2 regions of the Cellulomonas sp. P5_C5 genome follow, and region 2 is predicted to be linked to the other one. Evidence: riboswitches for the same ligand, from Rfam matches in the RefSeq annotation. Region 2 holds a riboswitch; the other holds the start of a gene.
What was found. Region 2 has a riboswitch for thiamine pyrophosphate ahead of ACXJKF_RS10685 (thiamine ABC transporter substrate-binding protein). Riboswitches for the same ligand answer to the same signal wherever they lie in the genome.

Region 1: another riboswitch for thiamine pyrophosphate. It lies ahead of ACXJKF_RS17870 (YkoF family thiamine/hydroxymethylpyrimidine-binding protein); the one in region 2 lies ahead of ACXJKF_RS10685 (thiamine ABC transporter substrate-binding protein).

Annotation. Positions count from the first base shown of each region.
Region 1 is NZ_JBFULY010000027.1:11,258-16,193, forward strand. Features, by position in the region: gene ACXJKF_RS17850 (VOC family protein) at 63-431, shown strand; gene ACXJKF_RS17855 (MarR family winged helix-turn-helix transcriptional regulator) at 418-858, opposite strand; gene ACXJKF_RS17860 (hypothetical protein) at 915-1,130, shown strand; gene ACXJKF_RS17865 (hypothetical protein) at 1,117-2,937, opposite strand; TPP riboswitch at 2,989-3,106, shown strand; gene ACXJKF_RS17870 (YkoF family thiamine/hydroxymethylpyrimidine-binding protein) at 3,244-3,870, shown strand; gene ACXJKF_RS17875 (ECF transporter S component) at 3,867-4,478, shown strand; gene ACXJKF_RS17880 (ABC transporter ATP-binding protein) at 4,475-4,936, shown strand, end outside.
Region 2 is NZ_JBFULY010000009.1:75,508-80,443, forward strand. Features, by position in the region: gene ACXJKF_RS10680 (ABC transporter permease) at 1-934, opposite strand, end outside; gene ACXJKF_RS10685 (thiamine ABC transporter substrate-binding protein) at 937-1,959, opposite strand; TPP riboswitch at 2,015-2,132, opposite strand; gene ACXJKF_RS10690 (DUF4235 domain-containing protein) at 2,218-2,481, shown strand; gene ACXJKF_RS10695 (phytoene desaturase family protein) at 2,515-3,963, opposite strand; gene mnhG (monovalent cation/H(+) antiporter subunit G) at 4,015-4,416, opposite strand; gene ACXJKF_RS10705 (monovalent cation/H+ antiporter complex subunit F) at 4,413-4,826, opposite strand; gene ACXJKF_RS10710 (Na+/H+ antiporter subunit E) at 4,823-4,936, opposite strand, start outside.

The DNA.
Region 1 (4,936 bases), on a different contig from region 2:
CGGACAGGATCTGACCTCTTCTCGCGGGAGGCTGGGTCCACGACCTCACCGAAGGAGTTCCCATGGACATGAAGCTCGAGCTCGTCCCGGTTCCCGTGACGGACATCGACCGCGCGAAGGCGTTCTACGTCGACCAGGTGGGCTTCGTCGCCGACCACGACATCCCGGTCGACGAGAGCCTGCGGTTCGTCCAGCTCACCCCGCCGGGATCGGCGTGCTCGATCGTGCTCGACGTGAACATGACCTCGATGCCCGCCGGAGCGCAGCAGGGTCTGCAGGTCGTCGTGGACGACGCGGACGCCACCTACGCGTACCTGGTCGGTCGCGGGGTCGCGGCCGAGCCCGTGGTCGACTACCCGTGGGGGCGGTTCACGTTCTTCGCCGACCCCGACGGCAACCGCTGGGCCGTGCAGCAGATCATCCGCGGGTAGGCGTCGCCGTCGCCGCGATCAGCAGCTCCGCCGCCGCGCGGACCTGCTCGATCTGGTCGGGGGTCAGCCCGAGTCCCTCGACCATGGCTCCGGGGATCCCGACGGCCGAGGCGCGCAGGGCGCTGCCGTCGTCCGTCACGACGATGTCGAGCGCGCGCTCGTCGTCGGTGGCGCGCTCGCGACGGACGAGCCCCAGGACCTCCAGGCGCTTGACCAGCGGCGACGCCGTGGCCGGCTCGAGGTGCAGCAGGGCGGCGAGGTCCTTGAGCGAGAGCCGGCCGTACTGCCAGAGCGCGAGCATCGCGAGGTACTGCGGGTGCGTCAGGCCGAGCGGCTCGAGCAGGGGACGGTAGAACGCGACGAGGCTGCGGGCGGCCGCGGACATGGTCAGGCAGACCTGGGCCTCGACGGCGAGCGGATCGTCCATGTCGCCAGCATAGATCGTGTGCATATAGTTAGGGCACGAACTAGCGAGGAGCGCTCGTGCCGAAGAAGCGACGCKGTGACATGACCGAGTGGTGGCTGACGTACCTGGGTCCCGCGCAGGTGGGCAACATCCGCGGTCCGCGCAAGGAGCTCACCGACGACGAGGTCGCCCGCGACACCGAGCTCCAGCAGCAGTTCGACCGCGTGGTCGACGCCCGCGGCCGGACGTTCCTGGTCGAGCGACCGGTCCAGCGCAGGGTTACTGGTAGCTGACGAGGTCCGGCACGGGCTGGACCTGGTACGTCTGCACCGGGTCCAGCATCGGGACGTCCTCGTCGTAGAAGTTCTTCCACCCCCAGTGCACGGGCGGCGCGTCCGCGTGCAGCGCGCTCCAGGTCCCCGCCTTGGCCGGCTGCGAACCCTGGCCGTCGACGTGGATCACCATCGCCAGCTCGTCGTGGGACGTGTCGAGCCGCGCGCGCTCCTGGATCATCCGGCCGGCGAACTGGTGCAGGACGAACATCTTCTGCGGCAGGGCGCGCTGGGCCGTGAACTCCGCCAGCCACGCCGAGACGCCGTTGACCTCGTCGACGCCGACGGAGCCGATCTGGCGCAGGTGCACCTGGTCCGGGGCGAGCCGCCACTCCGGGTCGAGGGCGAGCCCGACGTACCGGAGGGCGAGGAGCTCGGCGTACTGCTGCGCCTGCGTGAGGAAGTCGGTGCGCCCCGGCTGCAGGTCGAGCACGACCGCCATGCCCGCGGCACCCGCGGCCTCCACCAGGGGACGCAGCTCCTCGACGGGCCGCTCCTGCGAGTAGTTGCCGTCGTCCCCCGGGCCGGCCGACGCGATCGTGGCGATGATCTCCACGGCGGGCACGACGACGTCCGTGGTGAGCGTGCGGTACGGCGCCGCGGTCGCGTCGGCGCGGGCCAGCGTCGCGGGCACGTCCTGCTCCCCCAGCACCCCGAGCGCCTTCGAGCCCGGCGTGCCGTAGAGCGCGACGTACTTCTTGCCCGGGACGCCCGGGACCTGCGGGAAGACGAGCTGGCCGCCGCCGCCCAGGAGCACGCCGGTCGACGCGGTGGCGACGCGTCCTGCCAGCTGGTCCGCCGGGCCGAACGCGGACCCGAGCGCGATCGTGCGGTCCGGGGCGGCCGCGGCGAGCGCCTGGACCCCGGGCGTCGTGGCACGCGGGTCACCGCCGGGCACGTCGAGCACCGGGACCCCGGCGGCCCGCAGGGTAGCCAGCGCGGCGAGCGGGTCGACGCCGACCCCGGTGAGCGCGACCGTCGCGGAGACGGCCGCGGGCGGGCGGACCTGCGGGAGCACCACGACCGGCGACGGGCTCGACGACGGCGACCGGGTCGGGGCGGGGGCGGGGGCGGGCGTCGTGCTCGGGGTCGGGGTCGGTGCGCCGGGGACGACGAGCACAGGAGGTCGCGGTCCGGTGAGCGCGCGGACGGCCACGGTCTCCTGGCCGGCGGGCACCTCGGCGGAGGCCGCGAACCGCGCCCCGGTCACCGACCGCAGGAGCTCCGCGCCCGCGCCGGCAGGGACGGGTACGACGGCCACGGCACTCGGCGGTGCCAGGGTCACGGCACCCACCGCGAGCACGGCCTGCGCGTCGAGCCGCACGAGCTCCGCGAGCAGCGGGGCAGGGTCGATCGCGGGTCCGGTCAGCAGGACCGGGGCACCGAGCGCCACGGCCGCGGAGGCGGCGGTGAGCTGGGCGGCGACGTCGTCGACGGGCGCGACGACCACGACCGGCGCGGTCACGAAGACCGCGCGCGACGCCTCGAGCGCGGCGTCCTGCGGCGTGGCCGCCGGGAGGACGGTCGCGACCTCGGCGGGGGCCCCGACCTGCGCGGACACGGGGGTCGGCGTCGGGGTCGGCGCGGGTGACGGAGTGACCGTCGTCGTCGCGGTGGGCTCGACCGGGACGCCGTCGTCGGTGCACCCGGCGAGCGCGAGGAGGGCCACCACGACGGGCAGGAGCGCGACGGACGCAGCACCTCGTCGGCCCATCGGCACGGGTTCTACCTCCTGGTCGCGGTCGCCTGCCAGCATACGAGGGCCCACCAGGCGGACCTCGCTTCCCTCCCGGACGGTGGCCGGGCTAGGTTCGTCGCCGACAAGCCCCCGGGGAGCGCAGGAGCGCTGAGAGTGCGGCCGGACACCACGTCCCACCCGCAGACCCGTGGAACCTGATCTGGTTCACGCCAGCGTAGGGAGCAGGGCACTGTCGTCGGCTGCGTGCCGGCGGTCGGTCGTCCTCCGGGCCGGTCGCGCCGCGGCGCGCTCCTCCGGTGGACCCCGTCCGTCTCGCGCCGCCGGCGACCTCGTGCGGCTGCCCGGGGGTCCACCGCGACACACCGGAGGTCCCTGGTGACAAGCACGACGCACTCGACCGTTGCCCCGCCCGACCGACGAGCCACCGAGCTCGGGGTCGGCGCCCGCTTCTCGCTGCACCCGCACTGCGACGACTACGTCGACGTGATCCTCAGCGCGCTCGCCGCCGCCGACGCCTCCCGCGTGACCGTCAGCACCGACGACGTCTCGACGTTCGTGCGCGGCAGCGAGGCGGACGTCCTGCGGTACGTGTACGAGGTGCTCGCCGCGGCGGGCGGGACCCGCTGGCACGTCGTCGCCCACGTCCTGCTGTCGCGCGGGTGCCCCGGCGAGGTGGCGTGCGAGCTGCCCGACGACGCCCTGCTGGACCGCGTCGCCGTCCCGCAGCTCGCGCCGACCGGGCTGGCCGCGAGCGCGCACTGGGCGCTCTACCCGCTCGACGACACCGGCGGGGACCACCTCGCGCACATCATGACCGCCATCGGCACCGCGGGGTCCGCTGCCACGACGTCGCCCGAGCACTTCGTCACCCGGCTGGACGGGGACCTGGCCGACGTGCTGACGGCCGTCGCGGCGGGCTGGCTGGAGGCCGCCCGCCACGTCCGGCACGTCGTCACGCACGTCACGGTGTCGATGCACTCGCCGTCGGCAGGTGCCCGGTGAACCGCCGTCGGATCTCCCTGTCCGAGCTGGTCCTGCTCGCGGTCCTCGCGGTCGTGTCCGGCTTCGTCTACTGGGCGCTGGTGCAGGCGTGGATCGCGCTCCAGATCGCGATGGGCCCGTTCGGCGACCTCGCGCAGAACGTGCTCATCGGCGGCTGGATGGTCGCCGCGCCGCTCGCGATCTACATCGTGCGCCGACCGGGGGTCGGGATCGTCGTGGAGCTCGCGGCCGCCCTGGTCGAGGTGGTGTTCCTGGCGTCGCCGGTCGGTCCGATGCTGCTGGTCGTCGGACTGGTGCAGGGCGCGGGCGCCGAGCTGGCGTTCACGCTGACGCGGTACCGCCGGTACGACTGGGGCGTCTTCATCGTGTCCGGGGCGCTCGCCGGCCTGGCCAGCACGGTGCTCGGGATGGTCCGGTTCGGCTGGCTCTCGCAGGACTGGTTCGCGTGGCGGCTGGGCCTGCAGGTGGCCAGCGGGATCCTGCTGTGCGGGATCGCGGCGAAGGTGATCGGCGACGCCCTCGCGCGCACCGGCGTGCTGGACAACACCGCGCTCGGTCGAGCCCGCCGCGAGGGAGCGCCGGCCACCGAGCCCATGCCGGTCGCATGATCGAGGTCCGCGGTCTGGGCGTCACCTTCCCCGGCGCCGCGTCCCCGGTGCTGCGGTCGGTGGACCTCGACGTCCGCGCCGGCGAGCAGGTGCTCGTGCTCGCCGGCTCCGGCGCCGGCAAGAGCACGCTCCTGCGGGTGCTGGCCGGGATCGTGCCGCAGGTGGTCGACGCCGAGGTCACCGGCGTCGTCCGGGTGGCCGGGCTCGACGCCACGACGACCCCGACCGCGGACCTGGCCGCCCGGGTGGGCACCCTCACGCAGGACCCGGCGGACCAGCTGTGCCTGCCGACGGTCCTCGACGAGGTCGCGTTCGCGCTGGAGAACCGCGGGGTCGCCCCGGCGCGCATCGGCCCGGCCGTGCACCGCACGCTCGCGTCCGTCGGCGCGGCGCACCTGGCCGGACGCCGCACCGCCGAGCTGTCCGGCGGCGAGGGCCAGCGCATCGCCCTGGCGGCC
Region 2 (4,936 bases):
CGAGGGTGAGCGCGTGCCCGTCGCCGGGCGGCATGCCGGTGGGTCGTCGCAGCCGCAGCGGACGGACCGACGCGGACGGGACGGTGAGCGCCATCGCGGTCTCTCGACGCGACCGGGCCCGGCCGGCGACGACGAGCGTCCCCGCGACGACGACCAGCTGGACCACCGAGAGCACCGCGGCTGCCCGCAGGTCCAGGAACTGCGTCGTCTGGATCCAGATCTCGGTCTCGATGGTGCCGAACTGCAGGCCACCGAGCACCAGGACGGTCCCGAACGCGGTCGCGCAGAACAGGAACGCGAGCGACGCCGCCGACGCGATCGCCGGTGTCAGCGCGGGCAGCGTCACCGTCCGGAACGCCCGCCACGGCGACGCGCCGAGCGCCCGCGCGGCCTGCTCCGCGCGGGGGTCGAGCCGCTCCCAGAGCCCGCCGACGGCCCGCACGACGACCGCGTAGTTGAAGAACACGAGTGCGGCGACGATGGCCGCGAACGTGCCGTCCAGGTGCAGGAACCCGAGCGGCCCGCCGTCGACGAGCAGCGACCGGAACGCGACGCCGACGACGACGGTCGGCAGGACGAACGGCACGGTGACGAACGCGCGCAGGAGGGTGCGCCCGCGGAACGAGTGCCGGTACAGCACGTACGCGCCGGGCACCCCGAGCAGCACGCTGAGCACCGTCCCCAGGGTCGCCTGCGCGAGCGTCAGCCCGACGATCCGCCAGGTGCGCGGCCGCGAGAACACGTCCGCGAACCCGCTGAGGTCCAGGTGCCCGTCGACGACGAACCCCTTGGCGATCATGACCGCGACGGGCCACGCGAAGAAGATGCCGAGGAACAGCAGCGGCACCAGGACGGCGGCCGTCCAGAACACGACGACACGTCCCCGACCCGACGCTGCAGCAACGTCGGGTCGGGTGAGCGTCGAGACGGACATGGTCAGCCGATCACCGTCTCCGACCAGAGGGCCAGCCACGCCTCACGGTTCTTGCTGATGTCCTCGGGCGAGACCTCGAACGGGTCGGTCGCCAGGGGTGCGAACGCGGTCCACTCCTCGGGGAGCGTGGCCGTGTCGCTCACGGGGTACATGTACATGGACACCGGGATGTCGTCCTGCACCTCGTCGGACAGCAGGAAGTCGAGCAGCTGCTGCGCGCCCTCCGGGTTCGCCGCGCCCTCGAGCACGCCCGCGTACTCCGTCTGCCGGAAGCAGGTGTCGAGCAGGGCGCCGGTCGTCGGCTCCGTGCCACCCTCGGGGACGGTCGACGGGGGCGACGAGGCGTACGACAGGACGATCGGGCGCGGTCCGCCACCGCCACCGCCGGAGAAGTCCGTGAAGTACGCGTCGGACCAGCCGTCGGCCACCTTCACGCCGTTGGCCTTCAGCGCGGTCCAGTAGTCCACCCAGCCGTCCTCGCCGAACGCGCCGACGGTCGCCAGCAGGAAGGACAGGCCCGGCGACGACGTCACCGCGTTGGGGACCACCAGCAGGTCCTTGTACGCCGGCTCGGTCAGGTCCTCGAGCGTCACCGGCTCCGCGAGGCCCTGGGCGGTGAACCAGGCGTGGTCGACGTTGATGCAGACGTCGCCGTAGTCGATCGGCACCAGCGCGCCCTCGAACGCGTCCGGCGCCTCGGTCGGCGCGACGACGCCCTCGTCGACCGCCCGGGAGGCGAACGAGTTGTCGATGCCGAACACCAGGTCCCCCAGCGGGGCGTCCTTGGTCAGCACGAGCTGGTTCACCAGCGCGCCGCCGTCGCCCGGCTGCACGAGCTCGACCGTGAGGCCGGACTCCTGCTCGAACGCGTCGAGGATGCCGTCGGACAGCACGAACGAGTCGTGCGTGACGAGGGTGACGGTGCCCGCCGACGTGCTGGGGGCGGGGTCGTCCGTGCCGATCGCCGAGCACCCGGCCAGAGCCAGGATGCCGAGACCAGCGAGAAGCGAGTGAGTCCTCGCCATGGGTGATGCTCCTCCTTGGTCGGAAAGGAGGGGGCCGTCGCAGGCTCACCTGCGAGGGCTGAGAAGCCCGACTCCCTACGCCGGTATCAACCGGATCAGGTTCGAGGGTCTGCGGTGGTCCGCACTCTCAGCGTCCAGACCCCTGCGGGTCCGACGCTCCCCTGTCGTTCGCCGCGATCCTACGCCGCCCCTGAGCAGCGCACGCGCGCTCACCGGGCTACGGTCGTCGCAGACCCGTCACCACACCCGGAGGCTCCCGTGACCGACAAGCAGACCCAGTCCATCGTCGCCAAGCTCATCGGCGCGGGCGCGGCGTTCGCCGCCGCCCTGGTCGTGCAGAAGGTGCTCAACCTGGCGTGGCGGGCGAAGACCGGGCACAACCCGCCGCCCGCCGACGACCAGGGCGACGCCGGGCTGGCGGAGATCGTGGCCGCAGCGGCGATCACCGGGGCGCTCGTCGCGATGTCCCGGGTGCTGGCCACCCGGGGCACCGCGCGGTTCACGGCGAAGGTCGACGACTGACCGGACGTCGACCCGCTGGACTGACGCGAGCCACTACGGCGCCAGGCTCGGCGGCGCCATGATCCCGAACTCGCGCAGCACCCGCTTCGCCGCGTACCACCCGCCGAGGCCGTGCACGCCGGGGCCGGGCGGGGTCGACGCGGAGCACAGGTACACCCCGGCGCGGCCGGAGAAGTACGGGTCGAGTCGGCGGGTCGGCCGCGCGAAGAGCTGGCCGATGCTGGCGCGCCCCGCGGAGATGTCGCCGTCGACGTAGTTCTCGTTGTGGTCGCTCAGGTGCGCGGCCGGGATGCACCGGGACGTGACGACGACGTCCCGGAACCCGGGGGCGTACCGCTCGATGTGCCGGGTGACGGCCTCGGTCACGTCCACGTCGGACCCGGACGGCACGTGCGCGTAGGTCCACAGGGGCCGTCGGCCGTGCACCTGGCGGGTGTCGTCGACGACGGACGGGTCGCTGACCAGCGTCATCGGCAGGTCCGCGTGCTCGCCGCGGGCGACCGCGTTCTCCGCGCGGGCCATCTCGGCACGCGTCCCGCCGACGTGCACGGTGCCGGCACGCCCGACCTCGGGCACGGTCCACGGCACGGGACCGTCGAGCACGAAGTCGACCTTGGCCGCCGCGTCGCCGTACTCGAAGGCGTCGAGCGCCTCCCGCGCCCGCGGGGGCAGCCGGTGGCCGAGCACGTCGACGAGGGTCCGCGGGGTGGTGTCGAAGACGTAGCAGTGCGCGATCGGGAGGTCGGCCTCGGTGCGGACGCGGTGGTCGCTACGGACCGTGCCGCCGTGCGCCTCGAGGTCGCGCACCAGCGCGGCGGTGATCGCCCCGGAGCCGCCGCGCGGGATGGGCCAGCCGCCCTCGGCGTGCGCGAGGGTGCCCAGCAGGAGGGCGGTGCCTGCGCCCGCGATCGACGGCAGGGGCGTGATCGCGTGCGCCGCGACTCCGGTGAGCAGGGCGGGGGCGACGTCGCCGACGAACCTGCGGTCCCACGCGCGCGTGCCCTGCTCGAGGATGCCGAGCCCGAACCGTGCTGCCGCCAGGGGGTCGACCAGCGGCACCGACCGCTTGTCGAACAGCGCCACCCGGACCGCCGCCGCGGGGTCCCCGCCGACCAGCGACCGCCACACCGCACCGTCCACGCCGAGCTCCTCGACGGTCCGGTCGAGGTCCCGGTACGCCACGCCCGCGCGCCCGTCGGGGAGCGGCTGGGCGTACGAGACCTCGGGCACCAGGAGCTCGACCCCGCGGGCCCGCAGGTCGAACTGCTGGAAGAACGGGGAGGCCCACGCCATCGGGTGGACGGCGGAGCAGATGTCGTGGGTGACGCCGTCGGCGAGGCCGAGGTCGAGGGTCCGCGCCCCGCCGCCGACGGTCGGCTGCGCCTCCAGGACCGTCACCCGCAGGCCGGCGCGCGCGAGGGTGACGGCGGCGGCGAGACCGTTGGGGCCGGAGCCGACCACCACCACGTCCGGTCGCGTCATCGCGTCCTCCTCCTCGCCCTCGGTCTCGCGGGTCGGCGTCGGGTCGACGCCTCAGTCTCGGGGGTCGTCGTCCTCGGCGCGACCATGGTCCCGCACCTGCGCGCGCTCCTGGTCCTTGGTCAGCTCGTCGACCACCAGGAGGTCGCTGCGGACCTTGCCCGTCCGGTAGCCGGCCCGTCCGACCATGTGCGCCGCCACGGGTGCGGTGAGCATCTGGAACACCGCGACGAGCACCAGAGCCCACACCGCCCCGCCGGACCGCAGCCGCAGCGCGAGGCCGATGAGCACGAGCGCGAGGCCGAGGACCTGCGGCTTGGTGCCCGCGTGCATGCGTGCGAGCAGGTCCGGGAAGCGCAGCACGCCGACGCCGGCGGCGAACGCGAGGAAGGCGCCGCCCAGCAGGCACACGGCGGAGGCCACGTCGGCGACCGTCGTCCACTGGTCCTGGGTCATCCTCGGACCTCCCCCTCGGCGCCGCCGCCGTGGTGCTCGTCGTACCCCTCACGACGGCCCGTGCGACGCGCGCCCTCGGCCTCGTCCTCGGCGTCCATGCGCTCGGCCTCCTGGGCGGCGATCTCCTCCCGGGTGCGCACGCGGCCCTCGCCCTCCGGCTCGACCGCCGCGAACCGCGCGATGGTCACGGACCCGACGAAGCCGACGAGCGACAGCACCACGAGGACGGGGACGACGTCGGTGCGGCGCTCGACGGCGGCGTACAGCGCGACGGCCACGATCATCGACGTCACCACGATGTCGAGCGCGACGGTCCGGTCGAGCATCGACGGACCCTTCTCCGCGCGGATGATCGCCAGCACCGCCCCGACGGTGAGCAGGATCCCGCAGACCCAGATGACGACGGTCATGTGCGCACCCCCAGCCCGGCCGCGGCCAGCTCCTCGTCCGACGCGAACGCCCGCAGCACCCGCTCCTCCTGGTCCAGCACCGCCTGGCGGGCCGCCTCGATGCCGCCGCT